Regions from separate parts of the Nocardia grenadensis genome, predicted to be linked through region 4. Evidence: riboswitches for the same ligand, from Rfam matches in the RefSeq annotation. Region 4 holds a riboswitch; each other region holds the start of a gene.
What was found. A riboswitch is a leader RNA that binds a small molecule or an ion and turns the genes downstream of it on or off. The one in region 4 is predicted to bind cobalamin.

Region 1: linked by a shared signal. The riboswitch ahead of metE (5-methyltetrahydropteroyltriglutamate--homocysteine S-methyltransferase) and the one ahead of ACQPYS_RS11255 (FecCD family ABC transporter permease) in region 4 are both predicted to bind cobalamin.
Region 2: linked by a shared signal. The riboswitch ahead of ACQPYS_RS10770 (ABC transporter substrate-binding protein) and the one ahead of ACQPYS_RS11255 (FecCD family ABC transporter permease) in region 4 are both predicted to bind cobalamin.
Region 3: linked by a shared signal. The riboswitch ahead of metE (5-methyltetrahydropteroyltriglutamate--homocysteine S-methyltransferase) and the one ahead of ACQPYS_RS11255 (FecCD family ABC transporter permease) in region 4 are both predicted to bind cobalamin.

Annotation. Positions count from the first base shown of each region.
Region 1 is NZ_CP192054.1:2,352,665-2,360,563, forward strand. It holds gene ACQPYS_RS10720 (HpcH/HpaI aldolase/citrate lyase family protein) at 1-805, shown strand, start outside; gene ACQPYS_RS10725 (class I SAM-dependent methyltransferase) at 909-1,649, opposite strand; gene ACQPYS_RS10730 (hypothetical protein) at 1,893-3,116, opposite strand; cobalamin riboswitch at 3,212-3,394, opposite strand; cobalamin riboswitch at 3,804-4,026, shown strand; gene metE (5-methyltetrahydropteroyltriglutamate--homocysteine S-methyltransferase) at 4,163-6,427, shown strand; gene ACQPYS_RS10740 (methylenetetrahydrofolate reductase) at 6,498-7,526, shown strand; gene pabB (aminodeoxychorismate synthase component I) at 7,755-7,899, shown strand, end outside.
Region 2 is NZ_CP192054.1:2,364,231-2,372,129, forward strand. It holds gene glyA (serine hydroxymethyltransferase) at 1-459, opposite strand, end outside; cobalamin riboswitch at 596-816, opposite strand; cobalamin riboswitch at 982-1,169, shown strand; gene ACQPYS_RS10770 (ABC transporter substrate-binding protein) at 1,185-2,783, shown strand; gene ACQPYS_RS10775 (ABC transporter permease) at 2,792-3,766, shown strand; gene ACQPYS_RS10780 (ABC transporter ATP-binding protein/permease) at 3,763-6,084, shown strand; gene ACQPYS_RS10785 (LLM class flavin-dependent oxidoreductase) at 6,120-7,091, shown strand; gene ACQPYS_RS10790 (ABC transporter ATP-binding protein) at 7,051-7,899, opposite strand, start outside.
Region 3 is NZ_CP192054.1:4,648,295-4,656,193, reverse strand. It holds gene ACQPYS_RS21240 (DAK2 domain-containing protein) at 1-1,099, shown strand, start outside; gene recG (ATP-dependent DNA helicase RecG) at 1,148-3,406, shown strand; gene ACQPYS_RS21230 (hypothetical protein) at 3,488-3,640, shown strand; gene metE (5-methyltetrahydropteroyltriglutamate--homocysteine S-methyltransferase) at 3,680-5,938, opposite strand; cobalamin riboswitch at 6,116-6,253, opposite strand; gene ACQPYS_RS21220 (pyruvate carboxylase) at 6,619-7,899, shown strand, end outside.
Region 4 is NZ_CP192054.1:2,478,884-2,486,782, reverse strand. It holds gene ACQPYS_RS11270 (ATP-binding protein) at 1-928, opposite strand, end outside; gene ACQPYS_RS11265 (alpha/beta fold hydrolase) at 1,128-2,147, opposite strand; gene ACQPYS_RS11260 (HYD1 signature containing ADP-ribosyltransferase family protein) at 2,654-3,241, opposite strand; cobalamin riboswitch at 4,427-4,637, shown strand; gene ACQPYS_RS11255 (FecCD family ABC transporter permease) at 4,682-5,800, shown strand; gene ACQPYS_RS11250 (ABC transporter ATP-binding protein) at 5,800-6,570, shown strand; gene ACQPYS_RS11245 (ABC transporter substrate-binding protein) at 6,571-7,581, shown strand.

The DNA.
Region 1 (7,899 bases), 130 kb from region 4:
AAGCCGCAAAGCCGAATCGCGGGAGAAGGCGATCGGCGCCCTGAACGACCTCGACTGGGGCCGCACCACGCGAGCCGTGCGCATCAACGGTCTCGATACCCCGTGGTGCCACGACGACATCATCGAGGTAGTCACTCGGGCCGGGCATCGACTGGACACCATCGTCGTACCCAAAGCGCTCACCGCGCGCGATGTGTGGTGGGTCGATGTGCTGCTCACCCAGCTCGAGACGAAACTCGGCCTGGACCGCAAGATCCGGTTGGAGGTACTGATCGAGGAAGTGGAAGGCCTGGCCAACGCCGAGGCCATCGCGAAAGCCAGCCCACGGGTCGACGCGCTGATCTTCGGTGTCGGCGATTTCTCGCTCTCCCAGGGCGCCCGGGTCGACACCAACTTCGAACCCCTCGGCGACTACCCCGGCGACTTCTGGCATTACGCCCGCGCCAAGGTGATCGTCGCGGCCAGGATCGCCGGTGTCGTCGCGATCGATGCCCCGTTCCCGGATTACGCGAACACCGAGGGCTACGAGCGTGATGCCCGCCGCGCCTCGCTGCTCGGCTACACCGGCAAATGGGCCATCCACCCCGTGCAGGTGCCGATCGCCAATACGGTCTACGCGCCGACTCAGGCGGAGATCGCGCTGGCCGAACGCAATATCGCTGCCTACCGAGAAGCCGAGGCGAAGGGCCGGGGCGCGGTCGGTGTGGACAGCGTCCTGGTCGACGCGGCGCATGTGAAGATGGCGCAGGCGACCCTCGCCCGCGCCGCGCTGATCGAGAGTGTCGAGAAGGCAGTCGTCGGCTGACAGCCTCCGGTGTCCTGTCGCCGGCGCGGCGCCAGGACACCGGCCTGCGGCGTAGAAAGCCCCGGTCATAGTCGGTACCCATACCGGGACAGCGGCTGTCCGGTTACCTGATCGCGACCACCATGGCATCGTTGATCGATCGCCACGCCACCCCGGCCTCCAGGAATCCGGCTTCTTTCAGCCGCAGGCAGTGCCAGGCGGCTGGGTGCTCCGCGCCCCCGGCGTGCTGGTCGAAGATCGCTCGGCTGCCCTCGTGTGCCACGGCCAAGTCCGGGTCGGAAGCCACCTTCGCCCACCATTGCTCCCAATCCAGCGCGCCCATCGCGCGGGCGCGGTCCTGGTGCGCGTGCTGGACGGTCTCGTCTATCGCGTTGAGCATCGGGGTCTCCGGATCGGGCATGTGATCGGCGTTGACGAACACACCGCCCGGCCGGACCACCTTCGCGAGGTCGGTGTAGAGCCGGGCCAGGGGTTCGGTCTGCATCCAATGCGTCGACGTCGCGGTCAGAACGGCGTCGAACGGCTCGACCGGCAGGCATTCCATCCAGCCCGGCTCGGCCAGGTCGGCGGTCGCGAAGGTGATGCGTGAATCTCCCTCGAACGATCCGCGGGCCATCGCCAGCATCGTCGGGTCGATATCGACCGCGAACGATCTCGCGTCCGGAAGACGGTCGAACAGACGCCGGCTGATAGTGCCTGTTCCGCAGGCCAGATCGAGAATACGTGGTGCCGGCCCTACCGCGGCCGCCACCACATCCACCATCACCCGGAACCGTTCCTCGCGCTCCGGTAGATAGAACTCTTGCTGCTGATCCCAACTACGCTGCCACAATTCCCAGTCCACAACGCCTCCGTTTCCAGAATCAACGTGCAGGTCTGCCGATCGGCGATAGGTAGTGGAACAACACCCGGCGAGTCATCGAACCAAGTCTCGGCAGGGGAGGCTACACACGTTCGGTCCGGATGGTCGCCGACAACGATGCCGAAGAAGGCATCGTTGCGATAAAGATCTGACCGGTGCCGGGCGAGTGGCCTCGCCCCGGGGGGAAGCGATGCTGTCCGGTGCCGCGCGGCCATGGCCTGTCGGTCAGCTCATCGTGCGACGGGATTCGCTCGATTCCCGCGCGGCACGCAGTTCGGTGGCCACGGCCTCGGTTCCGCGGGTCAGAGCGGTGGCGAGGATTCGGATCTCGGCGACCTTGTCCGCGCCGCGGTCCGGTCGCCGCGTGTCGAGGCCGGGTGCCGATGCCGGCGCGGTGGGAACATGCAGCGAGCACGAACTCGATACGGCCACCGAACCGGCGATGCCGAGCAGTGCGCCGAGAGTGCTCAGCGCGGTATCGAGATCGGTGGGCTCGATGGTCCGCCCGTCGACCACACCGGCGACGACCAGTTTGCGGGTCAGCGCCGGGACAGAGGCGACCGACCGGAGCGTGGCCCCCGCGGTGAAATCCAGTGCGACGCCGTCGATGCCCATATCGGCCAGTGCGGCGAGGGCGGTGTGGTTGTGCCCGAACGGGGTGGCGACGAGGACCGCGGGCCGGTGTGGTGTGCCGCACAGGGCGGCGTAGGCCGCGCGCAGCCGGGACAGTTCGGTGGTGGTGAGGGCGGTGCCGAGAATCGGTTCGTCGAGTTGTACCCACGACGCACCCGCGTCGGCGAGCTGTTCGAAAAGGGATTGGTAGAGCGGAACGATCTCGGCGAGCCGGTCGAGCGGGTCACCGGTGGTGTGCCGGGACATCGTCAGGAAGGTCAGCGGGCCGATCGTTACCGGGCGGGCCGGTACACCGAGCGCCGTCGCCTCGGCCAGCTCGGCGAGCAGCTTCCCGGCGTCGAGGGTGAAACGGGTCTGCCGGTCGATCTCGGGAACGAGGTACCGGTGACCGGTGTCGAACCACGGCGCCGTCCGCATGGCGTCGATGGTGCCGGTTCCTTGCGCGGCGGCGAGGTAGCGATCGGACGGGTCGGCGAGGTCGAGCACTCGAGCGGGCACGGCCCCGAGCATGAAGGCTGTGTCGAGCAGATGATCGCCGTAGGCGGAGGTGCCGACGGGGATGGAGTCCAAACCTCCGTCGGCGAGCGCGCTGAGTTGGGCCTCGCGCAGGGCCCGGGCGGTGGCGTGGAGCTGGTCGGGATCGGCGGTCCCCGACCGATAGTCCTCGACGGCGCGTTCGAGTTCTCGGTCGGGTCCGGGCCGGGGCAGGCCGAGAACGGTTGCGGTGAACGGCGGGGGCGGGACTGCCACGATGATCGTCTCCAGTGCGTTGCGGACGGCCGCCACCGCCCACGGGCAGCATCGACCGCCGACCACTGAGGGGCGATATGGCGTCGCCCGGAGCGCAGCGCTCCGCAGGGTCGGGAAGCCGGTCCGCGCGCCCGATCCACGAGGCGGTGGCCGCCGGGCACGGCGTGCCCGGCGCAGCGGCAGGTCTTCGGACTCGCGGGCACCGGCCTGTTCGGCCGACCTAGTGGCCGTCGCTTCCCGGGCGAGTACCCAGTGCTCGATGACGGCGGTCGTTCCCGCTCACCGCTGCGGGACAGTCCCGGAATCCCACCGGGTTCCCTCTCACCGGATCCCGGGATATCCCAGGATCCGGTTTCGACGCGTTCACCCGTGCCTGGGAATCCAGGTCGGCCGGAGATGAACGCGAACCAGCTGCTCGCTCATGATAGTCCGGCCGGGAGCCGCGCCGGTGCCGTTGCCTTCGGCCCGGTTGCGTAGTCGGGGGCCACCCCGGTGAAGCGTCGCCCGGTGCGAGCTGGGCGCTCGAGGTCTGGTCCGGATCGGCTCGGAGCCATTGGTCTGCTCCGCTCCGGACCGGCTGAATTCCCTGCTGTAGGTGTTCCCGGAACCGGGCCCGGTACGGAGCGGCTATCCAGTGCTCACCTCCGATGTGAGGTAACCGTCTTTCGCGATCCGATCGGAGTTGGCTATATTTGTCGGCGCAGCTGGTTCGCCGGAGGCGGAGTCGAGGAGCCCCTGATCCGTCCGATGGTGTCGAAGCTCGGTGGTGTTCGCATCGTCGAGTGAGAGGGAACCCGGTGGAAATCCGGGACTGTCCCGCAGCGGTGAGTGGGAACGACAGCCGTCACCCGCACTGGGCGCCTGCCTGGGAAGCGACGGTCGGTAGGACCAGCCCCGGGCCTCGAGCGCCGGGGTCGACCCGTTCGAGGGGTCGATGCCCACGAGTCCGAAGACCTGCCCGTTGTACCGGATACGCCGTATCCGGTGGTCGTCGCCTCGTGGATCGGGCGTTACGCCGAGTGGACCCGGGCACGGGAACGATGCTTCATGGGCTCCGCCAGTGTGCGCTCTGAATGGGTGGCGGTCATCGCTGCTGACCATGGAGTTCATTGATGTCGAACCCGCACACTACTTTTTCCGCAACCGTGCTGGGGCTCCCGCGCATCGGCCCCAACAGGGAGCTCAAACGCGCTACCGAGTCCTACTGGGCCGGGCGCCTCGATGCCGAGGGCTTGCACGCTGTCGCCGCGGACCTGCGCACCACCGCGCTGACCGCGGCGCGGGACGCCGGGCTGGATTCGGTGCCGGTGGGCACGTTCTCCTATTACGACCAGGTGCTCGATACCGCCGTGCTGCTCGGTGCGTTGCCCGAGCGGGTGTCGGGGATCGCCGATGAGCTGGATCGCTACTTCGCGGCGGCTCGTGGCAACGCCGAGGTCGCTCCGCTGGAGATGACCAAGTGGTTCGACACCAACTACCACTACTTGGTGCCCGAACTCGCCGCGGATACCGCGTTCTCCCTGCATCCGGAGAAGCCGCTGGCCGAGCTGCGCGAAGCGCTGGCTCTGGGCGTGCCGGCCCGCCCGGTGGTCGTCGGACCGATCACCTTCCTGAAGCTGGCCAAGTCGGTGGACGGCAGCGACCTGCTCGAGCGCCTGCCCGACCTGCTGCCCCTCTACGAGCGGCTGCTCGACCTGCTCGCCGAGGCCGGTGCGCAGTGGGTGCAGATCGATGAGCCGTCGCTGGTGACCGATCTGACCGAGGCCGAGCTGGCGGCCGTGCGTTCCACCTACCAGCGACTGTCTCAGGTGTCGGCGCGCCCGGCCATTCTGGTGGCCGCTTATTTCGGCCGCCTCGGGGTGGCGCTGCCGGTGCTGGCGGAGACCGGCATCGACGGTATCGCCGTCGACCTCGTCGCCGGTGGCGATGCGGACCTGGCCGTGGCGCAGTCGATCACGGACAAGCTGATCGTGGCGGGTGTCGTCGACGGTCACAATATCTGGCGCGTCGACCCCGATCACGCGCTTCCGCAGCTGACCGGGCTGCGCGATGCCGGAGTGTCGGTGGCCGTGTCGAGCTCGTGCTCGCTGCTGCACGTGCCCTACAGCCTCGCGCCCGAGACCGATCTGGACGAGCGCCTGCGCAGCTGGCTGGCATTCGGCGCGGAGAAGATCGCCGAAATCCGGGTGCTGGCCACCGCTCTCGCTGAGGGCGAGGGCACTGTCGCGGAGGCTCTGGAGATTGCTCGCACGGCGGTGGCCGACCGTAAGTCCGACCCGCGGCTGCGGGTCGAGTCGGTACGTGAGCGGCTGGCCGGACTGGACGCTGACACGGTGCGCCGCACCCCGGCCGACGAACGTCGCGTGCTACAGCAGCAGCGGCTGAACCTGCCGTTGCTGCCGACCACCACCATCGGCTCCTACCCGCAGACGAGCCGCATCCGGGTGGCCCGCGCGGAATTGCGCCGAGGCGAGATCGACCGGGCCGAATACGACACCCGGATGCGTGCCGAGATCGCCGAGGTCATCGCGCTGCAGGAGGAGATCGGTCTCGATGTGCTGGTGCACGGGGAGCCGGAGCGCAACGATATGGTGCAGTACTTCGCCGAGCAGCTCGACGGCTTCGCCGCGACGATCAACGGCTGGGTGCAGTCCTACGGCACCCGGTGCGTGCGCCCGCCGATCGTCTACGGCGATGTGGTCCGTCCGCGGGTCATGACCGTCGAGTGGATCACCTACGCGCAGTCGCTGACCAGCAGGCCGGTCAAGGGAATGCTGACCGGCCCGGTCACCATCCTGGCGTGGTCGTTCATCCGGGACGACCAGCCGCTCGCCGACACCGCCCGCCAGATCGCGTTGGCGATCCGGGACGAGACGGTGGACCTCGAGGCGGCCGGTATCGGCATCATCCAGGTCGACGAGCCCGCGCTACGTGAGCTGCTGCCGCTGCGTAAGGCCGATCAGGCCGCCTACTTGGACTGGGCGGTCGACGCGTTCCGGCTCTCGACCTCCGGCGTCGCCGATGCCACACAGATCCACACCCACCTGTGCTACTCGGAGTTCGGTGAGGTCATCGGGGCCATCGCGGGGCTGGATGCCGACGTCACCTCGATCGAGGCGGCGCGCTCGCATATGGAGGTGCTCGACGACCTCAACGCGGCCGGGTTCGGCCTGGGTGTCGGCCCGGGTGTCTACGATATCCACTCGCCGCGCGTGCCCGGCACCGAGGAGATCGAGAAGTCCCTCGCGCTCGCGCTGAAAGCCGTTCCGGCCGAACGGCTCTGGGTAAACCCGGACTGCGGTCTGAAGACCCGTCGCACCGACGAGGTCATCGCCTCGCTGCGTAATCTCGTCGCGGCGGCCCAGGCGCTTCGCTGACCTGTGACCGGGGCGCCCGCCCGGCGGGCGCCCCGGTTCCGCGGCGTTTCCCTTCCAGCCCGAGGCCTTCATGCACTTTTTCCCCGCGGACCGCACGCCGACCGGCCATGCCGTCCGAACCGCCCCTGCGGTGCCCGCATCCCGATCGGTGGTCGAGAGCCTGCGCGCCCACTCCACGACGCGGGTTCCGTTCTCCGTGGAGTTCAACCCGCCCCGGGACGCCGATGGTGAGGCCCGGTTGTGGCGCACCGTCCGGCAGTTCGAGCGCATGCATCCCGCGTTCGTGTCGATGACCTACGGTGCGGGTGGTTCGACCAAGGACCGCACCGCTCGCATCACCGGGCAGTTGGCCCAGCAGACCACCCTGCTGCCGATAGCGCATCTGACCGCGGTCGGGCACAGTCTGGCCGAACTGCGCGCGCTCGTCGGTTCCTACGCCGATTGCGGCATCCGCAATATCCTCGTTCTGCGCGGAGATCCGCCGGGCGACCCGCTCGGGGACTGGCAAAAGCATCCGGCCGGTGTCACCTATGCCGAGGAACTGGTTCGGGTCGTGCGCGATCTCGGCGACTTCGATGTCGGTGTCGCATCCTTCCCACAGGGCCATCACCGGTCCCCGGATCTGGAGACCGACACCGCTTTCCTGGCCGCGAAACTCCGCGCCGGAGCCGACTATTCGATCACCCAGATGTTCTTCGACATCGAGCACTACCTGCGGTTGCGTGATCGCATCGCCGCGCACGATCCGATCGAGGGCGCGAAACCGATCATCCCCGAACTGATGCCGATCACCTCACTACGCACCGTGCGCCGGGCGGTGGAGCTGTCCGGGCGGGAGTTGCCGGCCGCGGTACTGGATCGGCTGCGCAAGGCCGCGGGGGACGGCCCGCAGGAGAACCGCGAGGCGGTCCGCGCGGCAGGTATCGAGATCGCCACCGAGATGGCGCAACGGCTCATCGACGAGGGTGCGCCGTGTCTGCATTTCATCACCCTCAACTTCGCCAAGGCCACCACCCAGGTGCTCACCGATCTCGGCTACGAAGTGACAGCAGCGCCTCGGCCGGCGACGCGATCTCCGTCGGCTGCCGTCGGCAGGTAGCGGACACTGCGAGCGCTGTGGCAGTCGACCCGGACCGGGCTACCCGACTGCGGAAACCGCAACGGCCGAGCGACGGCCTACGGCTTGGACAAGATGAGGAACACCCCTGTGGCTGATAACTCCGGACGATCGATGTTCGGTGCAGCGCGTTTCGACGATCGCCGGAGCGGACGGAGCACGGTATTCCGGGATCCGGGTGCCGTGATCAGCGCGCGGACACTCGACGGTGTGAAATCCGCGCTGTCCCGCGCGGAGGAACTGGCTCGCCGCGGCAACTGGGTATACGGATTCGTGTCCTACCAGGCGGCTCCCGCATTCGACCCCGCGCTGCATGTCCGGGACCACACCGGGGCAGGTTCGATGCCGCTGTGCT
Region 2 (7,899 bases), 110 kb from region 4:
CCCGTACGAATGCACTTCGTAGAGCTTGCCGGAGAAGTTCAGCCGCATACCGTGGGTGAGATGGCCACCATGGGCCAGATCGAGGCCCAGCAGACGGTCACCGGGGTCGAGCAACGACATCAGCACCGCGGCGTTGGCCTGCGCCCCGGAATGCGGCTGCACATTCGCGAAATCGGCGCCGAACAGCGCCTTGGCCCGCTCCCGGGCGAGGTTCTCGACCACATCGACATGTTCGCAACCACCGTAGTAGCGGCGACCGGGATAGCCCTCGGCATACTTGTTGGTGAGCACACTGCCCTGCGCCTGCAGCACCGCGCGCGGAACGAAATTCTCCGACGCGATCATCTCCAGGGTGTCGCGTTCCCGGGCGAGCTCACCCGCCATCGCGGTGGCGAGTTCGGGATCGAGCTCACCGAGAGACCGAGTATCGACAGATGTACGGGTGGTCGGGGCTGCCATAGAGACTCCGTTGGTTGGCGCCGGGTGGTCTCCGTCCCGAGTGCGTGCCCGCCGACCACCGCCGAATCCGTTGTCGGTGCGGATCCGGTCCGATCGGCAGTGCACCCGACCCGCGGGGCGACGACCGCCGGATACGGCGTATCCGGCGCAGCGGGCAGGTCTTCGGACTCACAGGCACCGACTCGATATCGAGCCGACCTACTGGCCGTCGCTTCCCGGACGATGACACATCCAGTGCCGATGACGGCGGTCGTTCCTGTTCACCGCTGCGGGGACAGTCCCGGATTTCCACCGGGTTCCCTCTTCGACCGCGGCCACTGTGGACGGGTCTTCGACGCCGGCGACGGGTCGGATTTCCCGAGCCACCGTTCGGCGAACCAGCTACCGGGTCAGGATAGATGCCGGGTCCGGACCGCTGCCCCGCACGGTGGCCTACGCCGGCCTCGTCCCGAGCTGCGTGGACGCGATGATGCGGGGGATACGCGGAAGTTCCTCTATTTTCGGCTGCGCCGAGGGGATCACCGAGTGGGGTGACATCGCGGTAACGTCATGCACGGTGCAGGGAACACCGGTGTGAATCCGGGGCTGTCCCGCAACTGTCACCGAGGAGCGATCCGCCATGCGTGGCCACGACCTACCCGGGTCGGAAGGCCGGTGGAGATGCGTCGATCCGGGAGCCAGGACACCTGCGCCGCGGTTTCGGGGATACACCCACGAGGATGGCGATGGACAACTTGACAACGGGCCGATCCGATATCGGCCGTCGGCGACTGCTGGCCGGGACAGCCGGACTGCTCGGGCTCACCGCCCTGGGCGGTATTCCGATACTGACAGCCTGCGGCAGCGGCGAGCCTTCCGGCCCGCCGACCGGGCCACCACAACCGGGTGGCCGGCTGCGCTCGGCGATCGCGGGCCGTTCGGCGATCGCCGATGTGCTCGATCCGCACGAGGCCGGAAGTTCGGCCGGTGGCGCGGTGGCGAAGAACGTGTGGGACAGATTGGTCGCGTACAACAACGATCTCACCCTGCGCTACCGGCTCGCGCGTGCGCTGGAACCGAATGCCGACGGCAGCGTCTGGCGGATCCAGCTGCGTCCCGGTGTGGTGTTCAGCGACGGTTCGCCGCTGACCTCCCGCGATGTGCTGTGGAGTTTCGAGCGGATGCTCGATCCGGCCAGGTCGTCTTCGGGTGATCTCGCCATGGTCGATATGGCGCGGACGAAGGCCGACGGCGAGCTGACGGTCGTGGTGGCGATGAAGACACCGATCGCCGATTTCGGGTCGGTGCTCGCCGGCTGGTACTGCTACATAGTCAAGGACGGCACCACCACCATCGACGAGCGCGCACTGTCGGTGGGGACCGGTCCGTTCGCGCTGAGCGCCTGGTCACCGGGGGACCGCGCACTGCTGCGGCGCAACGACCGGTATCGGGACAACCGCGCGCATCTGGACGAGGTCGAGATCATCCAGATCGCCGAGACCGAGGCGCGGATGAACGCGTTTCTGTCCGGTGAGGCGGATGTGGTGCACGAATTGAGCTATCTGCAGGCCCGGAATCTGGAGAGCGATCCGACCGCGACGGTGATCGTGCCGCCGGAAGGGTTGATGGGCGCTTTCCAGATGCGGGTGGACCTGCCGCCGTTCGACGATGTGCGGGTGCGGCAGGCGATGCGGCTGGCGGTGGACCGGCAGGCGATGGTCGATTCCGTCTACTACGGATACGGCGAGGTCGGTAACGATATCTACGGCAAGGGCGCGCCTTTCTACAACGACGCCCTGCCGCAGCGCGCCTACGATCCGCAGCGTGCCCGCGAACTCTTGCGCGCGGCCGGTAAGGAGAACCTCGAGGTCGTCTTGCCGACCGCCGACGGTATGCCGGGGATGGTCGAGTCGGCGACGCTGTTCGCTGAGCACGCCAAGGCCGCCGGGATCACCGTCCGACTCGAGTCGGCGGCCGCCGACACCTACTTCTCGCAGGTCACCGGTAAACGCCCGCTGACCCATATCGGCTGGTGGAATTACAGTCTCGACTACTTCTACGGCCAGACCGGTACCAGTTCGTCACCGAGCAACGGCACCGGGTGGCGGCGTCCGGCTTGGGATGCGAAGTTCGCCGCCGCGCGGGCCGCGATGGACCCCGTCCGGCGGCGCGAGCTGTACTTCGATCTCCAGGAAGAATTGTGGAACGAGGGCGGCTACATCCTGCACAGTTTCGCGAAGCGTCCCGATGCCGCACGTAACAATGTCGGCGGGATGCGGGCCGGTGTCCCCGGTACCGACGACTGGGCGAACTACGCCACCACCTGGCTCGCCGGTCAGGGCTGAGATCTCGCGTGCTGCACTATTTCCTCCGGCGCGCCGTCGCCGGGATCGGTGTGCTCGTCACTGTCACCGTGCTCGTTTTCGGCTTGTTCGAAATGCTGGATTCGGATGCGGCCGTGGTGATCCTGTCCCGGCGCGGTGCGGGTGATCCCTCGCCGGAACAGCTGGCGGCCCTGCGTGCCGAGTTGGGTCTGGATCGGCCCGCGCCGGCGAGATTCGCCGAATGGGTCACCGGTTTCCTGCGCGGTGACCTCGGCGAGTCGCTGATCTCGGGGCGTCCGGTGGCCGATGTGCTGCTCGACCGCCTGGCCAACAGCGCGGCGCTGGCGGTGCTGACGATCGTGCTGTTGATTCCGGTGGCGGTGGGACTGGGGTTGCTGGCCGGTGCCCGGCCGGGATCACGGACCGACCGAGTGATCAGCGTCGGGGCACTCACGATGGAATCGATCCCGTCGTTCGTCCTGGGGGTGCTGCTGGTGGCCGTGGTGGCGCTGTCGTTGCGGCTACTGCCCGCGATATCGCTGGTGCCCACCGGCACCAGCGTCTGGGACCGGCCCGAGGTGCTGGTCCTGCCGGTGATCTGTCTGCTGCTGGGACTGTCCCCGCACCCGGCGCGACTGGTGCGCGCGCAGACCACCACGGTGATGGCCTCGGAGTACATCCGGACCGCTCGGCTCAACGGCGTCGGCGGTATCCGGCTGGTACTGCGGCACGCCGCTCCCAACGCACTCTCCGCGTCGGTCCATCCCCTCGCCGGGTCGGTGGTGGGGTTGATCGGCGGAATCGCCGTCGTGGAAACACTTTTCTCCTATCCCGGGGTGTCGAAGGAGCTGCTGACCGCGATCTCGGCGCGGGACTATCCGTTCGTGCAGTCCGCCGCGGTGCTCTTGGCCGCGTTCGGAATCGCGGTCTACCTGGCGGCGGATATGGTCGCGCTGCTGGTCAGTCCGCGCGCGCGAGCCTCGGTCGAGGGGGACCTGCGGTGAGGAAAGCCTGGTGGTCCCTGGTTCTCGCGGGGGTGTCGGTCGTGATCGCGATCGGACCGGCACTGGCCCCGCATTCACCCACCGCGCCGGTCGGCGCACCGTTCCAGCCCCCGAACGCGGCATCCCCGCTGGGCACCGATGTGATCGGTCGCGATGTGCTGTCCCGTGTGCTGCACGGCGGGTGGTCGCTGCTCCTGATCTCGGTGGTCTCGCTGCTCGCCGGCTACGCACTCGGTGTGGGGCTGGGACTGATCGCCGGACTGCGCCCGCGTATCGACGCCTGGATCATGCGGCCGGTCGACGCGCTGGTGGTCCTGCCGTGGTTCCTGCTGCTGGCGGTGATCGCCACCGCGCTCGGTGCCGGACCGGCGGCCGTCATGCTGACCGCGTCACTGGCGTCGGTGCCCTGGATCGTGCGCATCGTCCGTACCGCCGTCCACGAACTCGCGGGCGCGGGTTACGTGGAATCGGCGCGGGCCCGCGGCGAGCCGCTGTGGTGGGTCGCGGTGGTCGAAGTACTGCCCAACCTGCGCGCGGTGGTCCTCGCCGATGCCGGGGTCCGGTTCTCCGGCGTCATCTCCATCGTCGCGGTCGGTGGCTTCCTCGGGCTCGGTATGCGACCACCGTCGCCGGACTGGGCGCTGATGATCACCGAGAACCGCTCCGGATTCGCGCTGCAACCCTGGTCGGTCCTCGCGCCGGCACTGCTCATCATGGTGCTGGTCGTATCGGTCAATATGTTCAGTGACCGAGTCCTCGGCTATCGCCGTCCACGCGCGGCCACCGCCGTGCCCGAATCCGGTCCCGAACCAGGCCTGCGGGTTTCACAGCTGCGCGTGCGCACAGACACCGGCCGGGTCCTACTCGACGACATCTCGATACGGCTGGCCCCCGGACAGGGGCTGGCGGTGGTCGGATGCTCCGGGGCCGGGAAGACGACCTTCGCCGCAGCGGTGCTCGGCGCCCTGCCGCCCGGTTTGTCGGCGACAGGAACAATCGGCATCGGCCGTGCCGGCCGCCACCGCCGAGCCGTCGGATTCGTGCCACAGGATCCCGCCACCGGACTCAACCCCGCGCTGCGGGTCGGCACGTCGATCGGCGAGATCATCCGATTGCACCGAACCACGAGCGATGCGGACGGAATCATCGACGCGCTGCGCCGCGTGGGGTTACCCACCGATCGCGAGTTCCGTCGCCGGTTCCCCCATGAACTGTCCGGCGGCCAGCAGCAGCGGGTGCTGCTGGCCACGGCACTGGTCGACGATCCGGCCCTGGTGGTGTTCGACGAACCGACCACCGGACTGGACGCCGGGGCCCGCGCCGATCTCGTCGAGATGCTCGGGCGGGTGCGCCGGGAGTCCGAGACCGCGTTCCTGATCATCACCCACGATCTCGCCGGTGTCGCGCCGCTGATCGACGACGTACTCGAAATCGACGGCGGCCGCGTGGTCTCCTACGCACCCGCGGACCACACGGTGCCCGAACCTTCCGTGTCGCCGCCGCCGATAACTCCCCGTGCCGGATCGGAACCGGTGCTGCTGGTGGAAGGTCTGTCGGTCGCGTATCGAGCGCAGCCCGTCATCGACGATATCTCGTTCGATCTGGTCGCCGGTGCCTGCCTGGCTCTCACCGGACGTTCCGGCGCCGGAAAGACCACCGTCGCACGCACCCTCGCGGGGCTGCACACCGCGACGAGTGGCACGATTCGCTTGGACGGTGCTGTACTGCGCCGAAGGGTCGACGACCGCTCCGCCGCGCACCGGCAGGCCGTACAACTGATCCCGCAGAACCCGGCCACCGCACTGAACCCGGCCCACCGCATCGGTGCCCAGATCGGCCGCCCGCTGCGGTTGCTGCGCGGGATGGACGCCGCCGCGGCGGCCGATGAGACCGCACGACTGCTTACCGAGGTCCGGCTGGACCCCGAACTCGCGAGGCGCAGACCCGGTGAACTCTCCGGTGGGCAACAACAGCGGGTCGCCATCGCGCGCGCCCTGGCCGCGGAACCCCGCGTTCTGATCTGCGACGAGATCACCGCCTCGCTCGATGCCGAATCACAAGGAGTCGTCCTGGATCTGCTGGACCGGCTCCGCCATACTGGACTGACGCTGCTGATCATCAGCCATCAGAGCGCCGTCATCGAACGGCTGGCGGACTCGATCCTTGATCTCGACGATCCGCGACTTTCCGGCGAGGCCGCTGCTGGATCCGGTCTCGGCAAGGGAGCGGGCGGACGCCGCGACGACCGGACTCGAACACATCGAGTCGCGGCGCACACCCGCCGGGCAGTGGAACCACCCACCGCGGGGGAGGCATGACCGGCGGGCAGGGCACGGCGACACGAGGGCAGGACATGCAATTCGGATTCATCTCCCATGCGGTCGGTTCCGGAAGCTCCGCCGATATCCTGCGCGAGACCGTCGAACTCGCCGAGTACGCGGAGGAACTCGGTTTCGATTCCTTCTGGGTCGCCCAGCACCACTTCGGCGCTCAGCATGGGCATTGTCCGTCACCGCTGGTCCTGCTCGGCGCGGTCGCCCAGCGGACGACACGGATCCGCCTGGGCACCGCCGTCGTCATCGCGTCGCTGGAGGATCCGATCCGGCTGGCCGAAGACGCAGCGACAGTCGACGCGCTGAGCGGTGGCCGGCTCGAACTCGGTCTCGGGGCGGGCGCGGACGAGACGACCTTCCGGCGATTCGGCGCCGACCACGATGCGCGGCACCAGCGCTTCGCCGAAACCGTGCACCGGATGCGCGAACTGCTGCCACCTGGCAGCGGCCTGGTCCCGGAGGCTCCTGGACTGGCCGACCGGCTGTGGATCGGAACGGCCTCCGAATCGGGATTCGCACTCGCCGCCGAATTGGATCTCGGAGTACTGACCGGCCGGACCTCGACACCACAGGGTCCCCGCGACGAGATCGCCGCCGGCCGGGTAGCCGCATACCGCGCGGCGCAGCAGCGGTGCGGGCGCGCACCACGGGTCGGGGTGTCCCGATCGGTGCTGTGTGCCGACAGCGCGTCGGCGGCGTTCGAATCCATGGCATCGGGAATCGAGCGCTGGGTGACGGGATCGGTTGCCGCCGGGCGATTCCCGACGGGATTCACCGCGCAGGACTACGTCCGGACCGGGCACACCTATCTCGGCACCGGTGCCGAGGTCGCCGAACTGATCGCCGCCGACCCCGTCGTGCCCGGCGCGACCGACTTCCTCTGCAACGTGCAGCCGGCTTCACCGGACCTGCCCGCTGTGCGGGCGAGCCTGAAATATTTTGCCGAGGCGGTTATCGCGGACCGCAACGGTTTTCCTCGCCATCGATCGTGACCAGCGTGTCGGCGACTCGCAGGGTCTGCTCGGCATGTGAGACGAGCACGATGGGCAAGCCGTCGTCGGCCAGCGAGCGGAGCAGCGCCAGGATGCGCGACGCGCCGGCTTCGTCGAGGGACGCGGTCGGTTCGTCCGCCAGGAGCAACCGCACATCGCCGGCCAGCGCCCGCGCTATCGCCACCCGCTGTGCCTGGCCACCGGAGAGTTTGCCCGGCCGGCGGGTGGGATCGAGATCGGCGAGGCCCACCCGGTCGAGTGCGCGGTGGGTGAGCGCGAGCGCCTCGGCCCGGGGTAATCGGTCCCGGAGGCGGGGAACGAGGGGTTCGGTGAGGCTGCGATAGAGGGGCCGGTGCGGCGCCAGGCTGCCCACCGCATCCTGGAAGACAATCCCCGCCTGCCCGCGTGGCGCCGGGCCGGGCCGGCCGTCCCAGGTCAGGGTTCCGGAGGTGGGCCGCTCGATTCCGGCGAGGAGCCGCAGCAGAGTGCTCTTGCCGACCCCGGACGGTCCGGTGATACCGAGGATCTCGCCGCGGCGGACCAGTAGGTCGGTGGGTGGCAGCCCGCCTCCGGCCGGATACCGCTTGGCCAGGTTCCGGGCGCGGAGAACCGGCTGCGGCGGCAGCGTTCTCGACTTCTGGGACGCAAGGCGTGGGAGCGCTGCCGACTGCTTCGCCGTTGTCTCGACGAGTGTGCCGTTCTCGGTGCGGTAGACCCGATCGGCATACTGTTCGACCAGTTCCCGGTCGTGGCTGACGATCAGCAGGGTGGTGCCGGGACCGGTGAGTGCCGCCATGACCCGGCGAGT
Region 3 (7,899 bases), 2.2 Mb from region 4:
GACCGGCGAGACCCCCGTACGGGCCGAGTATCGGGCCGCCGCGTTCCGCACGGCGTCGGCCGGGCCGGGAGCGGCGCACCGCTACGAGGTGATGTACCGGATCGACGGGGCTCGCGCGGATCTCGCCGCCGAACTACGTTCCCGGCTCGCGGCCCTGGGGGATTCGGTGGTGGTGGCCGCCGACGGTGCCGGGGGCTGGTCGGCACATGTGCACTGCGCGGACGCGGGTGCGGCGGTGGAGGCCGGCCTCGCCGTGGGACGCCCGGTCGCGATCCGTATCGAGCATCTGATCGAGGACGCCGACCACGGGAACGGCGCGAGCACCGGGCCCGGCGACCCGCGCGCCGGTGGCGCCGTGGTCACCGAGGTGCGCGAGGCGGCGGACAGTAGGCAGGTGCACGACCGGGCCGTCCGGCGGATCAGCGGACGCCTCGGTGAACCCGCCGACCGCGGGGTGCTGGCCGTCGCGTCCGGTGCCGGCGCCGCGGCGCTCTTCGAGGCGGGGGGCGCGGTGGTGCTGAACGCCGAACAGACGCTGGAATCGGCCGTACTGCTCGCCGCCATCCGGCAGCTCCCGCATCGGGAAGTGCTGGTACTCCCCAACGGTGCGCTGCCGGCCCACGAACTCGTGGCGGTCGGCGCGGCGGCCCGCGACGCACGCCGGGACGTGCTGCTGCTGCCGAGCGCGAGCATGGTCCAGGGCCTCGCGGCCCTGGCGGTACACGATCGGGCCCGGATCGCCGTGGACGATGCCTTCACCATGTCCGAGGCGGCCGCGAGCACCCGCTGGGGCGCGCTGCGCCGGGCCCGTGGACGCGCGCTCACCATGGTCGGGACCTGCGCGCCCGGCGACGGGCTCGGCCTGGTGGGCCACGATGTGGTGGTGATCGACCGGGATACCCGGGCCGCCGGGCAGACCCTGCTGGACCGGATGCTCGGGCTGGGCGGTGAACTGGTGACCCTGCTGGTCGGCGCGGCCGCACCGGACGGTCTCGCCGACGATCTCGCGCGGCATATCGGTGACGAATTCGCCGGGGTGGAGGTCACGGTGTATGCCGGAGGCCAGCAGGGCGACCTGATACAGATCGGTGTGGAATGAGTATCCGCCGGACCCGCCGCCGCGGGCCGTGGGGACAGGAGTAGCGCGATGGCGACACTGAGCGACCGGCTCGACCATCTGCTCGGCGCGAAGGCCGCCGCGACGCTGGCGGACGCGTTCGATATGCACACCGTGGAAGATCTGCTGCGCCACTATCCGCTGCGCTACGCCACCCAGGGGCAGCCGCTCACCGAGGAGGCCCCGGAGGACGGGGCGCACATCACCGTGATCGGCCGGGTCACCAAGGCTGATCTGCGGCCGATGCGGCAGCGGCGCGGGTCACTGCTGAAGGTGGTGCTCGATACCGGCGGCGGGCGCGGCGTGGATGTCACGTTCTTCAACGGCGACAAGGTGAAATACGCGGTCCGGCAGGGCGTCCGGGCCATGATGTCGGGCACGGTCAACTACTGGCGGCCCGGTCAGTGGAATCTCAGCCATCCGGGATATCTGATCCTGCCGGAGGCCGACGACGAGGAACCGACCCTGACCACCGTGCGCGGCGGGGGTGACCTACGGGGGATCGCGCAGAGCGCGAAGGGCGCCGGCGGCGTGGATATGTCTTTCTTCGATCGGGAATTCATCCCGGTCTACCCGGCGACGGCGAGGGTGCAGAGCTGGGAGATCCTGGCCTGTGTCCGGCAGGTTCTCGATCAGCTCGACCCGCTCGCCGATCCGCTGCCCGCCGCCGTGCGCGACGAACGGGAACTGATGCCGGTGGGCGATGCGCTGCGCCTGATCCATCTGCCCGAACGCACCTCCGATATCGAACGCGCCCGGGAACGGCTGCGGTTCGACGAGGCGCTGGCACTGCAACTGGTCCTCGCCGAACGGCGGCACGAGGTGGCGGGCCGTACCGCGCGGGTCTGCCCGTTGCGCACGGACGGAATCGTCGCCGCCTTCGAGGAGCGGCTGCCGTTCGAACTCACCGCGGGACAGCGCGGGGTCATCGGCGAGATCTCGGCGGATCTGTCCCGGGAGCAACCCATGCACCGGCTGCTGCAGGGCGAGGTGGGTTCGGGTAAGACCGTCGTCGCGCTGCACGCCATGCTGCAGGTGATCGACGCGGGTCAGCAGTGTGCGCTGCTCGCGCCCACCGAGGTACTCGCCGCCCAGCACTATCGGTCGCTGCGGGCGATGCTGGGCGACCTCGGGCAGGCGGGGGAACTGGGTGCGGCCGAGACCGCCACCCGGGTGACCTTGGTGACCGGTTCCATGCCGGCCGCGGCGAAACGAGCCGCATTGCTCGCCGCGGTGACCGGGGACGCGGGCATCGTGATCGGCACCCACGCCCTGATCCAGGACGCGGTCGAATTCTTCGATCTGGGCCTGGTGGTGGTGGACGAACAGCACCGGTTCGGGGTGGAGCAGCGTGATGCGCTGCGGGCCAAGGCGAAATCGGGTTTCTCCCCGCATCTGCTGGTGATGACCGCGACCCCGATCCCGCGCACCATCGCCATGACCACCCTGGGCGACCTGGAGACCTCCACGCTCGCCGAACTGCCCCGCGGGCGTTCGCCCATCCAGTCGAAGGTGGTACCGCGCCGGGTGCATCCCAACTGGGTGGACCGGGCCTGGGAGCGGATCACCGAGGAGGTCGGCGCGGGCCGGCAGGCCTATGTCGTGTGCTCGCGGATCGGTGACGACGAAGACGGTTCCGGGGCACGGGGTAAGAAAGCCGCGGAGAAGGAAGCTCCGCCGACACAGGCCGTGGTCGATGTCTTCGACCGCCTGCGCACCGGACCGCTCGCGCGGCTGCGGATCGGGCTGCTGCACGGACGGCTGCCGTCGGATGAAAAAGACCAGGTGATGCGCGACTTCAATGCCGGCGATATCGATGTGCTGGTCTGTACGACAGTGGTCGAGGTGGGCGTGGACGTGCCGAACGCGACCGTGATGGTGATCGTGGACGCCGACCGGTTCGGGGTGAGCCAGCTGCACCAGCTCCGGGGCCGCATCGGGCGCGGTGCACATCCCGGGCTGTGCCTGTTGATCACCGACGCCGCACCCGGGGGTCCGGCGATGACCAGGCTGGAGGCCGTCGCCGCCACCACCGACGGATTCGAGCTCTCGGTACTCGATCTGCGGCAGCGCCGCGAGGGCGATGTGCTCGGCGCGGCGCAGTCGGGGACCACCCGGTCGCTGCGCCTGCTGTCGCTGCTCGACGATCTGGAGGTCATCACCGCCGCCCAGGAACTGGCCCGCACGGTGGTGGAGCAGGATCCCGGGCTGACCCGGCACCCCGGGCTGGCGGCGATGATGCACGCTGCCGTCGATTCCGAACGCTTGGAATATCTGGCCAAATCCTGATCGGCGTACCTGGGAACCGGGCCGGGACACCCGGCGTCAAACCTGGCAACGGTAAAACGCCGAAGGAAAGGATCAGGTCTCATGGGGGAAAGACAAGGGTGCCGGGTGGTGCGGCGGGGGCCGTCCGCACCGGCCCGGATCCGGCCGGTGCTGCGCGTGGCGCAGGCCTGCCCGCACTGTGTGGCCCGGCGGACGAAACGCCGGGAACCAGGAGCCGGGGAGCTGGAGGGCTGAACGGTCCGGGTCGCGGGTGGCGCGGCCCGGACCGGGAATTCAGCGGACGCCGTGGGCGGCGGCCACCATATTGCGCAGAGATGCCTCCACCTCGGCCGGGCCGCGGGTCTTCAGGCCGCAGTCGGGATTGACCCAGAGACGTTCGGCCGGCACCGCTTCCAGGGCCGCACGTAGGGACGCGGTGATCTCCTCGACACCGGGCACCCGGGGCGAGTGGATATCGTAGACGCCCGGTCCCACCCCGGCGGCGAAGCCGGAGGCGTTCAGATCGCCCAGTACCTCCATCCGCGAGCGGGCGGCCTCGATGGACGTGACATCGGCGTCCAGCCCGGCAATGGCGTCGATCACCTCACCGAACTCCGAGTAGCACAGGTGGGTGTGGATCTGGACGGAGTCGGCCACCCCGGAGGTGGCCAGCCGGAAGGCATGCACCGACCAGTCCAGGTACGCCTGCTGATCGGCGTCACGCAGCGGGAGCAGCTCCCGCAGCGCGGGCTCGTCGACCTGGACGATGCGGATACCCGCGTTCTGCAGATCCACCGTCTCGTCCCGGATCGCCAGGGCCACCTGCCGGGCCGAATCCGCCAGTGGCTGGTCGTCGCGGACGAAGGACCAGGCCAGGATGGTGACCGGGCCGGTGAGCATGCCCTTGACGGGTTTGTCGGTGAGCGACTGCGCGTAGGTGATCCAGTCAACCGTCATCGCGGCCGGGCGGGAGACGTCACCGAACAGGATGGGCGGGCGCACGCAGCGGGTGCCGTAGGACTGCACCCAGCCCAGATCGGTCGCCGCGAATCCGTCCAGCTGTTCGGCGAAGTACTGCACCATATCGTTGCGTTCCGGTTCGCCGTGTACGAGGACATCGAGCCCGAGTTCCTCCTGCAGGGCGACGACCTCGCCGATCTCCGCCCGCATCCGGCGCACGTACTCGGCCCGGTCGATCTCCCCGGACCGCAGTGCCGCCCGGGCCAGCCGGATGGCCGAGGTCTGCGGGTAGGAGCCGATGGTGGTGGTCGGCAGCGGCGGCAGGTGCAGACGCTCCCGCTGCAGGGTCCGGCGCTGTTCGGCGGGAGCCCGCCGGGCGGCGTCCGGGCCCAGCGCGGCGAGTCGCGCCCGTACCTGCGCATTGCCGATCCGTGGATCGGCACGGCGGCTCGCGGCGGCGGCCCGGGCGGTCTCCAGTTCCGCGGCGACCGCCTCGGTGCCGGAGCTCAGTCCGGTCGCCAGCACCCGCACCTCGGCGGTCTTCTCGGCGCCGAAGGCGAGCCAGGAGCGCAGTGCGTCGTCGAGTCGAGTCTCCACCTCCAGCGAGTACGGGACGTGCAGCAGCGAGCACGAGGTGGAAACCGCCAGGGCCCCTACGCTGCCCAGCAGCGTGGCCAGCGTCGACAGCGCACCGTCGAGATCGGTGCGCCAGACATTTCGACCGTCGACCACGCCCGCGACCAGTAGTTTGTGCGACAGAGCGGGGACCGCCGCCACCGCGGCGACCTCGGTGCCGGCGACCAGATCGACGGCGATACCTTCGACATCGGTGGCGGCCAGCGCTTCCAGCGCCGCGCCCGGATACCCGAAATAGGTGGCCACCAGCACCGCCGGCCGCCGCCCCGCCGCGGTGAGTTCGGTGTAGACCCGCCGGACCGTCGCCAGTTCCACCGCGGTGAGATCGGTGACCAGCGCGGGTTCGTCGAGTTGTACCCAGCCCGCGCCCGCCTCGGCGAGCAGCCGCAGCAATTCCCGGTACAGCGGGATCAGTTCGTCGATCCGGTCCAGCGCCGCGCCGTCGGTGGTCTTGGCCAGTTTCAGGAAGGTGACCGGTCCGATGATCACGGGCCGGACCGGTACGCCGAGTTCGATCGCTTCGGCCACCTGCGCCAGCAGATCTTCCGGATGCAGGCCGAATTTGGTGTCCGGGCCGAGTTCGGGCACCAGGTAGTGGTAGTTGGTGTCGAACCACTTGGTCATCTCCAGCGGTTCCACCGACTCGGTTCCGCGCGCGGCCGCGAAATAGCGGTCCAGCCGATCCTCGATCCCGGCGACCCGCTCGGGTAGGGCGCCGAGAAGAACGGCGGTGTCGAGCATCTGGTCGTAGTAGGAGAAGGTGCCGACGGGGATCGAGTCCAGTCCGGCGGCGGTCAGTTCCGCGTACTGGTCCCGGCGCAGCGCGCGGCCGGTCTCGTGTAGTCGCGCCGCGTCTATCCGGCCCGCCCAGTAGGACTCGGTCGCCCGTTTCAGTTCCCGGCGCGGCCCGACCCGGGGGAGTCCGAGAACCGTTGCGGTGAACGGGGTGTGCGAAATAACAGTCACGGTGTTCTCCAGTGCTGAAGTTCGACGGCCGTCGCCGTTCCCGGACGCACGGCACCGATGAGACCCCGAACGACCCGGCCGTGCGGTCGGGTCGGTTGTCAGCACTGGTGGCGGCGCCCGCTCCACGAGGCGACGACCACCGGATACGGCGTATCCGGTACAACCGGCAGGTCTTCGGACTCGCGGGCACCGGCCGGTCGGCCGACCTACTGGCCGTCGCTTCCCAGGCGTGCTGCCCAGTGCTGATGACGGCGGTCGTTCCTGCTCACCGCTGCGGGACAGTTCCGGATTTCCACCGGATTCCCTCTCACCCGCGTGGTGCGGGCTTCGGCGCCGGGGGCGGACGTTCGGGGCTCCTCGTCGTCCGGCCGGCGGACCAGCTGCGGGTTCCACCATAACGCGCCGGCACGAGCGGTCCGCATCTCCCCGCGCGGCACGGGCGCGGGCGGCGGTACGTGGTGCGGCAGCGACGCGTTTGCCGGTGGTGATCACGTACCCGGAATAGCGGGGTATTGGCTGGGGTTCCGGCACCGCGCCGCAGGGGGCCGCGGGTGGTGAGATATGACGGCACGGTGAACTCCTTTTCGCACCCTTGCAATACCCCCTTGTGAAAACTCTGCGAAGTGGACTTCGCTGTCGATCCTGGGTGTGACGCCGGGTACGTTGGTTCAATGTTCTCGAAAGTCTTGGTTGCCAACCGCGGCGAAATCGCCATCCGAGCCTTCCGTGCGGCGTACGAGCTCGGTATCGGAACGGTTGCCGTCTTCCCGCACGAGGACCGTAATTCGGTCCACCGCCTGAAGGCGGACGAGGCATACGAGATCGGCGAGGAAGGTCATCCGGTCCGGGCCTACCTCTCGGTCGACGCCATCATCGAGGCGGCGAAGACCGCGGGCGCCGACGCCATCTACCCCGGCTACGGGTTCCTCTCGGAGAATCCCGATCTGGCCGCCGCATGCGCGAGGGAGGGCATCACCTTCATCGGACCGTCGGCCGAGGTTCTCGAACTGGCGGGCAACAAGGCCCGCGCGATCGCCGCGGCGCGCGCGGCCGGGCTGCCGGTCCTGGATTCGAGCGCACCCTCGGCCGACGTGGCGGAGTTGCTGACGGCCGCGGAATCCATGGAGTTCCCGGTATTCGTGAAGGCCGTCGCCGGTGGCGGCGGGCGCGGTATGCGCCGGGTGGCCGAGCGGTCCGGGCTGCGGGAAGCGATCGAGGCGGCCTCGCGCGAGGCGGAGTCGGCGTTCGGTGATCCGACGGTGTTCCTGGAGCAGGCCGTGGTGAACCCGCGGCATATCGAAGTGCAGATCCTGGCCGATACCCAGGGCAATGTGATGCACCTGTTCGAGCGGGACTGTTCGCTGCAGCGGCGGCACCAGAAGGTGATCGAGCTGGCCCCGGCCCCGAATCTGGATCCGGAGTTGCGGGACCGGATCTGCGCGGACGCGGTGGCCTTCGCCCGGCAGATCGGGTACAGCTGTGCGGGCACGGTGGAATTCCTGCTCGACGAACGCGGTAAACACGTGTTCATCGAGATGAATCCGCGGATCCAGGTGGAACATACGGTGACCGAGGAGATCACCGATGTGGATCTGGTCCAGTCGCAGTTGCGGATCGCGGCCGGGGAGAGCCTGGGCGATCTGGGGCTGAGCCAGGACAAGGTGACCATTCGCGGTGCGGCGCTGCAGTGCCGGATCACCACCGAGGACCCGGCCAACGGATTCCGTCCCGATACCGGCCGCATCACCGCCTACCGCACCCCCGGCGGCGCCGGTATCCGGCTCGACGGCGGCGCGAATCTCGGCGCGGAGATCGGTGCCTATTTCGATTCCATGCTGGTCAAGCTCACCTGCCGCGGCCGGGACTTCCCGGCGGCGGTGGCGCGGGCCCGGCGGGCGCTGATGGAGTTCCGGATCCGCGGTGTCACCACCAATATCCCGTTCCTGCTCGCG
Region 4 (7,899 bases):
GGAGACGTTCTTTTTCGCTGCAGAGATCGTAGGACCATGCGATGACATCACCGATGCTGTGATGCCTGCGATCGCCGGCCGTACTCGGTCCGTGGCTCCAGCTCATACGTTGATCGTCCCCGCCCGCGCGCTGCAACTCCTGGAGGATCCCCTTCAGCGTTCGCCGCCGCAGCCGAGCAGCGGCCAGGCGAATGAATAGAGGATTATATTGCATGTGAGTGCAGATAGAATCCACGGTGGCCAGTTGAACAGCACCGGTCAGAGGGTGACCGAGAGCCTGTGCGCGATGCAGAAAAAGCTGCGACGCGTCCTGTGGTCGCAGTGGAGGCAGCTCGATCACATATTCGTCGCACCACCCGATGACCGTCCGGCTGGTCGCAAGGATCGTCAGTCGCGGCACCGCCTGTAACAGGTCGTCGACAACCGAACCCACACCGGCCAGCACATGCTCACAGTTGTCCAAAACCATTAATATACAGGCAGTCTCTGGTGTATCTTCCGGCGAAGACAGCGCGGCGATCGCCGCATCCCATGCCGAACGTCCCGAAACATCCGGCCCGGCCACCGATCGAACGATCTCGTCGGTAATCGCACTGCGACCAGCCTCTTGGGGAAGATGCGCGAGCCGTACCCAGTACACCGGGTCGGATTCAACCTCATGATAGTGCCGCACGGCTTCCGCGGCCAGCCGTGTTTTCCCTACCCCTCCGGCTCCGATCAAAGTTATCAGCCGGGCAGAGGTCATCATCAAACCCAGTATCCGATCCAGCTCATCGGCTCGGCCGACGAAACTATCACTCACCTCGACGCGTCGGCCCGCTCGTGCTCTCGCCGCCATGACCGAAAGAATACTGTCGGTACCGAACCATATCGAGCGGACGGATTTCGACCGGCGCGCCGCATCGACCGAGCCCCGACTGCTGACCATCGATGACGCAGTGCCGCCGGCGCCGAGCCGTGCGATACATGGCCTGAAGCGGTGCAGAATGCGCCGTACCCGCCCTCAGCGCGTTCGGCCGCGCGATCGAAGATCGCTAGCAGTGTCCGCCCCGGCTCGACCGCACTCGCGCGCTGCATACCTCGTGCAGGTCGACAAGGGCCACCGGTAACGCAGCACTCTTCCGGGCTCACCAGGCGTCGAGCCCTGACAGCCTCGTCCACTGATCGACGTCGGTGAGGATGGGTGCCCCAGTGAAACGATCGGAGGATGCGCTGGTCGGGAAGAGGGCCAGATCCTCCCGACCGGACAGCCATGCGTAAGCACCCGGCTTGATCTCGATAGCACTCAGATGACCGACGTCACCGCTGGGCACCGAATACACCTTCACCTGCTCCTGCGGCAATGCTGCGGCGATCGCGTGTGCATGGGCGGAAGGTGTGTGTCCATCCCCTTCTGGGGTCCAGATCATGGTCTGGCATCTGATGGCCTCGAAGTCGATCCCCGAGGGCCTGCCCATATTGGTCCGCACATCCTCTTTCCAAGCATCGGCTCCATTTTCCCTCAAAGCTTCGGTGTACATTGCGCAGAGGCTCTCCGCGTTTCTGGCCACAACCTCCCTATCCTTATCGCCGAGTTCATCCCAGTCGGTACCTATGATCTTTGTCGGATCAGTGGGGTGATTATTGAAATTTGCTATCTTGTCGTCGCACGCAGCTATACTCTGCGCGATCTTGATATCGTCCGAGGCCGAGAGGTCCAATCCGGCCTGCTGGTCCATTCCCTTGAAATACCCACTTTTCATCACATCGGGCGGCGCGAGAGGGACGAGCAGTGCGAGCCGCGTGACCCGGTCCGGCAGGCCGGCCGCTGCCGCCGCCGCGTGCGGAGCGCCGCCCGACCTACCCACGACAGCGAATTCACTGATCCCGAGATGGTCGGCGATCGCCCGGACATGCCCGGCGGAATCGGCAACGATCAACCCCGGCTGTAGGTCCGAGCCACCGTAACCCGGGCGATCGTAGGTGATCAGCCGGACGTTCACGCGATCGAGGAGTTCGGGCGGGGCGGTGTCCACTCGACTGCCCGGCGTTCCGTGGATCTGGATTATCGGTGTCCCGTCCTCCGGCCCCTCGGTACGGCACTGCAATCTCTTTCCGTTGGGAAGAGTGACAACGAAATCGCCAGGGTGCTGTCCGCCGCCCCGCATTCCGGGTGGTCCACCACCGGAGCCGGCGCCCCCGGAACTATCGCATCGGGGTTCGCGGTCGCCGCCGGCGCTCGTCCCGCTATGCGTGGGCGATAGCCTGTGCGATGCACTGGGTTCGCCGGTACGGGACTGTCGAAATCGATCGGCGCCGGTGAACTCGGCCACCGCCCACGGAAGATTCTCTCGCCCCGCGACTCCGGAAGGTTTCGCGAATATGCGCGCGTAGTCGCCCGCAACTGCCGACATCCTGTCGCGAGCAGTCGAAATCAGACTGCAAGCCCTGTTTCCCAACATGATATCGGCCATTTAGCGCCGCAACCCCGACGACGGCGGACTTTCATGTAGAACAGCATATTTCAGGACGACCAGGACACCCCGGGCCGCTCGCAGCGAGCGATGCACCTGCCCGGCCGACCACTGAAAGCTTCCAGGTCGACATCGATCGAATCCCCTGCGAACCTCGAGAACCACGCGTGGTCTGGTCGCCTGTGCAACGACGAGACCTTTCACGGAAGGAAGACCGGGTTCTCACCGGCGTCGACGACAAGTCGGTCGATGCGCAATGATCGGCGATTGCGGATCAGATAGTTCGTGCTGTCGCCCATATCGACGATCTTTCTCTTCGGCAAGTGCGCCACATCAATCGCTATGTAGTGGGAAAGCCTTACTCCGAGGCCGAGGATGTCCGCCAGATCTACATCGCTTCGAGTACCCGGCTCGATCGTTGTCAGGAATTGCCCTGGTGGATCATCGAGTCCCCGCCGCGATGGGCGAAGCTTGCCGCTCCTCAGGATTTCTTTCAAACCTTCGTCGGAAGTATAGTGATACATGATCCGCTCTGGGCGATTACCGAATTTCGGATGAGCGGACCTGTTCGCAGAGCCGCCGTGCGATGAGCCCTCCCGCTCGGACGTCCCGTCCCTCCGAAAGAGCGTACTTGCTTCTTGACTACTTGCGGTCACCACATGAGCCGACTCGAAACCGAAGTGCGCGCATCGGCGCATATTTCGCACGATAGCGCTGCTCGCAAGGCCGAAAGTCCTGGTGGCATCCCCCGCGATTGTCGCCATCATCCTCTTCAGCACTTGCTGCATCGTGGGACCATACCTCTCGTATAACTCTTCGGTACCGGCCGACGTTGTTCGAACAGGAAACTTTTCAGGTATCGGTCGAGGCGTTCGAGCCGCTGGTCCGATACTTTCGCCGGACGATTCGGCGCCGGTTGGGATTCCATTGCCCATCCGAGGCGCGAACACACTCCCTGCAACGCACCGATACTCGTGCAGAAAGCTCGGCCCGGCCACGAGAACGGCCATCGCCGAAGCTGCGAAGAGGCTTGTATCTTCGAGGAGGTCGCTCCGCCGAACGACGAAGTCGGCTCGCGTTGTCCACGGCCGCATGCAGATGGTCTCCGGCGAGATCGGATCCGGTCGAGCCATCGACGAGAACAGCGATGAGGTCGCACCCATGGCGGTAACCGGAAGGGTCCGCGATGACATCAGGATTCGAGAGACGATGAGTCCCGTGAACTCCTCTGCGATATCCATCGACCGCCGCCGTGCTGGTCGGTCCGTCCGCATGCTGTCCGACATTGTTGTCGGGTCGGTAAATCAACCCTGTCCTGCCTTCAGCTGTCGGTTTACCCGGCTCATGCGGAGATGACGTCCAGCAAACCTCTGTGTGGTGGTTTCGCGGCCGCCATGAGTTGTGCGGCGCCGCAGATCAAGCATGATGTATCCGGCGGTCGGCTCGCATCCGTAGCCGAATAGGTACTACTGACACCGGCCCCTTAGCAATCCAGCCGAATTTGGTTATGTGATCGGCGTCTGCGCTGGTAGTGAGCTTTCCGGGCTCGGTCTTGGTGCCAACGGCACACAGTGGGGCCGGGCGGGCTGGATCGAATGCCTCCCGGCCTGCCTATTCGACGCCGACCTGACCGCCGCAACCACCGGGGCAGGTGGGTGATCTTCGATCGCCACGCCGGGGACCCCGAGCGCCCAGTCGCCTGGCACTGCTTGCGGCTCAAAGGAACCGGGATCCTGGAGGCTGGGGCGGTGTGGTGTTCGATCAATGACGCAATGGTGGTCCGATCAGCCGCGCTACAGTCGAGGGTTGCCGGCACCTTCCACCACCGCGCGGCGACGACTGTATACGTAGTCCCCGCCTCGGCTTCTCCGAAGCCGGGGACCGGAGGCTTCCGGCGCGGGGGCCGGTGCTCCGAAAGCAGCGGCCGCTACGTAGCCGGAGGGCGAGAGACGGACGGCCCGCGGGTCCGAATGCTAGTGTGACCAAGCGCTGGTTGCCGCTCGTCCCTGGACGCGTGGCTCGCAAGAGGGAATCCGGTGGGAATCCGGAGCTGCCCCGCAGCGGTATGTGGAAACGACCGCGGTCATCAGCACTGGGCGCCCCGCCCGGGAAGCGACCGCCAGTAGGCGACGCCGGTCGGCGTCATGTCCGCGAGTCCGAAGACCTGCCCGCGTGGTCGTGCCGGCGGCGCGGCCTGTTGTCGACTCCGAGGGAGCGGTTGACGAGGTATGGGTCCGTGCGCCAGTCGCCTGCCTGCGCGCCCGTTTCGAGACGGTGCGGGTAGTGCAGGGCCGAAGAGAACTGTCGAGAAGCAGCGGCTCCCGATCGCCGTGCTGGTCCCCGGCTTGATCGCGGTACTGGCGGTGGTCTCCGTCCTGGCGTTGACGCTGGGCGCGGCGCACGTCCCCTGGCGGGACGCGGTCTGGTTCCTGTGGGCCGAGCTCAGCGGCGCCACCGTGGTCGCCGACGATATCGCCGACTACCGGATCGTCATCGACTCGCGGCTGCCCCGGGTACTGTTGGCCGCCCTGGTCGGGGCCGGGCTCGGCGGGGTGGGACTGCTGGTGCAGGCCATGGTCCGCAACCCGCTCGCCGACCCCTATGTGCTCGGGATTTCGTCGGGCGCCTCGGTGGGCGCGACCGCGGTCGTACTCTTCGGGGTCTTCGGCGCGCTCGGGATCTACGCACTGTCCACCGCGGCCTTCGCCGGGGCGCTGGCCGCCACAGTGCTCGTCTATCTGATGGCCCGCTCGGCCTCCGGGCTGGTACCGCTGCGGCTGGTGCTCACCGGCACCGCCCTCGGCTACGGCTTCTCCGCGGCGACGACGGTGCTGGTGTTCCTCGCCCCGCACGGGGATGCGGCCCGTTCGGTGATGTTCTGGCTACTCGGGAGCCTGGCCGGGGCCACCTGGCACATGGTGCCCCTCATCGCCACGGTCGCCGTGATCGGACTGGCGGTGATCACCGTGTACGCACGGCACCTCAACGCGCTGTCGATGGGCGACGAGGTCGGTGCCGCACTGGGCATGAACCCGTCCCGGTTCCGGCTGCTCCTGTTCGTGGTCTCCGCCGCGATGACGGGCTGCTTCGTCGCGATATGCGGGGCGATCGGCTTCGTCGGTCTGGTGGTCCCGCATATCGCCAGACTGCTGGTAGGCGCCGACCATCAGCGACTCACCGTCGTGACGCCCTTACTGGGCGCGGTGTCCCTGGTGACGGCGGACCTGCTGGCGCGGACCCTCATACCTCCGCAGGAGCTGCCGCTGGGCGCGATCACCGCCGCGGTGGGAGTGCCGGTGTTCGTGCTGCTGATGCGCCGCCGCGGAGCCCTGGTGGAGCACAGCTGATGCGGGTCGACTACGAGAAGGTCACGGTCGAGTTCGACGGTACGACGGTCGTCGAGGCGGTGACCCTGGCCGCCGGGCCGGGCCAGTTCCTCGGCATCGTGGGGCCCAACGGCAGTGGTAAGTCCACCCTGCTGCGCTGCCTCTACCGCGCGTTGTCCCCGACGACGGGACGGGTTCTGGTCGATGGGACGGATATCGCGGCGATCAGCATGCGGGAGAACGCCCGCCAAATCGCGGCGCTCACTCAGGATACGAGTACTCCGTTCGATTTCACCGCGGCCGAGGTCGTGGCCACCGGGCGCCTGCCACATACCGCGCTGCTGCGCGGCACGCGGCGACGCGACCGGGAGATCTGCGCCGCGGCGATGGAAACAGCCGATATCGGACATCTCGCGGCGCGCGGCTTCCTGTCGCTGTCGGGCGGTGAGCGCCAACGGGTCCTGATCGCGCGGGCGCTCGCCCAGCAGCCGCGAGTGCTCGTCCTGGATGAGCCGACGAACCACCTCGACGTCCACCACCAGTACAGCGTGCTGTCCGCGGCACGGGGACTGGGCATCACCGTGATCGCGGCACTGCACGACCTGAATCTGGCTGCCCAGCACTGTGATCGGATCTTCGTCCTGCACGGGGGCCGGCTCGTCTGTTCGGGCCGCCCGCACGAGGTGATCACCGCGGAGACGATCACCCGTTGGTTCTCGATCGGCGGCCATATCGTGACGCACCCCAGGCTGGGCGTCCCGCAGATCATCTTCGACGAAAAGGAACAGTAGATGAGATCGTCCCGGCTGATCACGGCGATCGCCCTCGCGTGCGTACTCGGCACGACAGCGTGCGGCGCCGATGTGCAGGAAGCTCCGAAGAACGCGAGCGGCGAGTCGGTGACCGTCACCAACTGCGGCGCCCCGCTCACCGTCGACGGCATCCCCGAGCGAGTGGTCACCAACGACACCGGGATCACCGAGATGATGCTCGCCCTCGGCCTGGCCGATCGCCTGGTCGGCTACACCAGCCACCCCGGCAAGGAACGCGATATCGCCAGTTCACCGTGGAAGGCCGAGTTCGAGCGCGTAACGCCACTGGGTGACGCCTTCACCCGCGAGGTCGTCCAGGCCGCCGACCCCGATTTCGTCTTCGCCGGCTGGAACTACGGCTTCAAGGAGACCACCGGCCTCACCCCGGACTGGGTGCGCTCGATCGGCGCGGTCCCGTACCAGCTGACCGAAGCATGCCGACAGCCCGGAACCACCCGCCGGGGGGTGATGGAACCGCTCGACGCCCTCTACGCCGACCTCACCAATCTCGGCGAGATCTTCGATGTGCGCGAGAAGGCCGACGACCTCGTCGCGCAATACCGCGACCAGGTCGCCGCGGCCGGTAACGGTGCACCGGCCGGAAAGGATCCGGCCCGGGTGTTCCTGTTCGACAGCGCCACACCGGAACCGTTCACCTCCGGCCGCACCGCCGCACCGTCACAGATCATCCGGAGAGCAGGTGGTACGAACATCTTCGACGACCTGAACGACTCGTGGACCACCACCTCGTGGGAGGCCGCGGCCCAGCGGGATCCGCAGGCGATCGTGATCGTCGACTACGGCGCGGGTCCGCAGAACTCGGTGCAGGCCAAGATCGAGCAATTGCGCGCCCACCCGCTGATGGCCGGCACTACAGCGGTCCGTGAGAACAACATCATCGCCCTGCCCTACGCCGCACTGGTCGAAAGCCCCCGCAACCCACAGGCGGTGGTCACCGTCGCGGACTTCCTCCGCTCCAAAGGCTACTGAGAGCACCGATCGAATCCGGCCACGGTGACCGGGCATACGACCATCTCGGGTGGACGGCCGGGGAATACGCCCGCCACCTCGCATACGAGAGCTACCTCACTTCTGCACGGTCACGGAACCACCCACCCGGCCACGCCGACTACTGATCTGCGGCGGGCGAACGTCCGACGGACCTCCGGAGAGACGGGATGGATATCGGGATGCTCTCGGCGCGGACGGTGTGGGTCGGCGTGACGGCTGTCGCGGTGGCCGGTGCCACGATATCGGCTGGCGAGATGCCCCACGCCGCGGCCGATACCGCCTGTCCAGGGCTCGTCC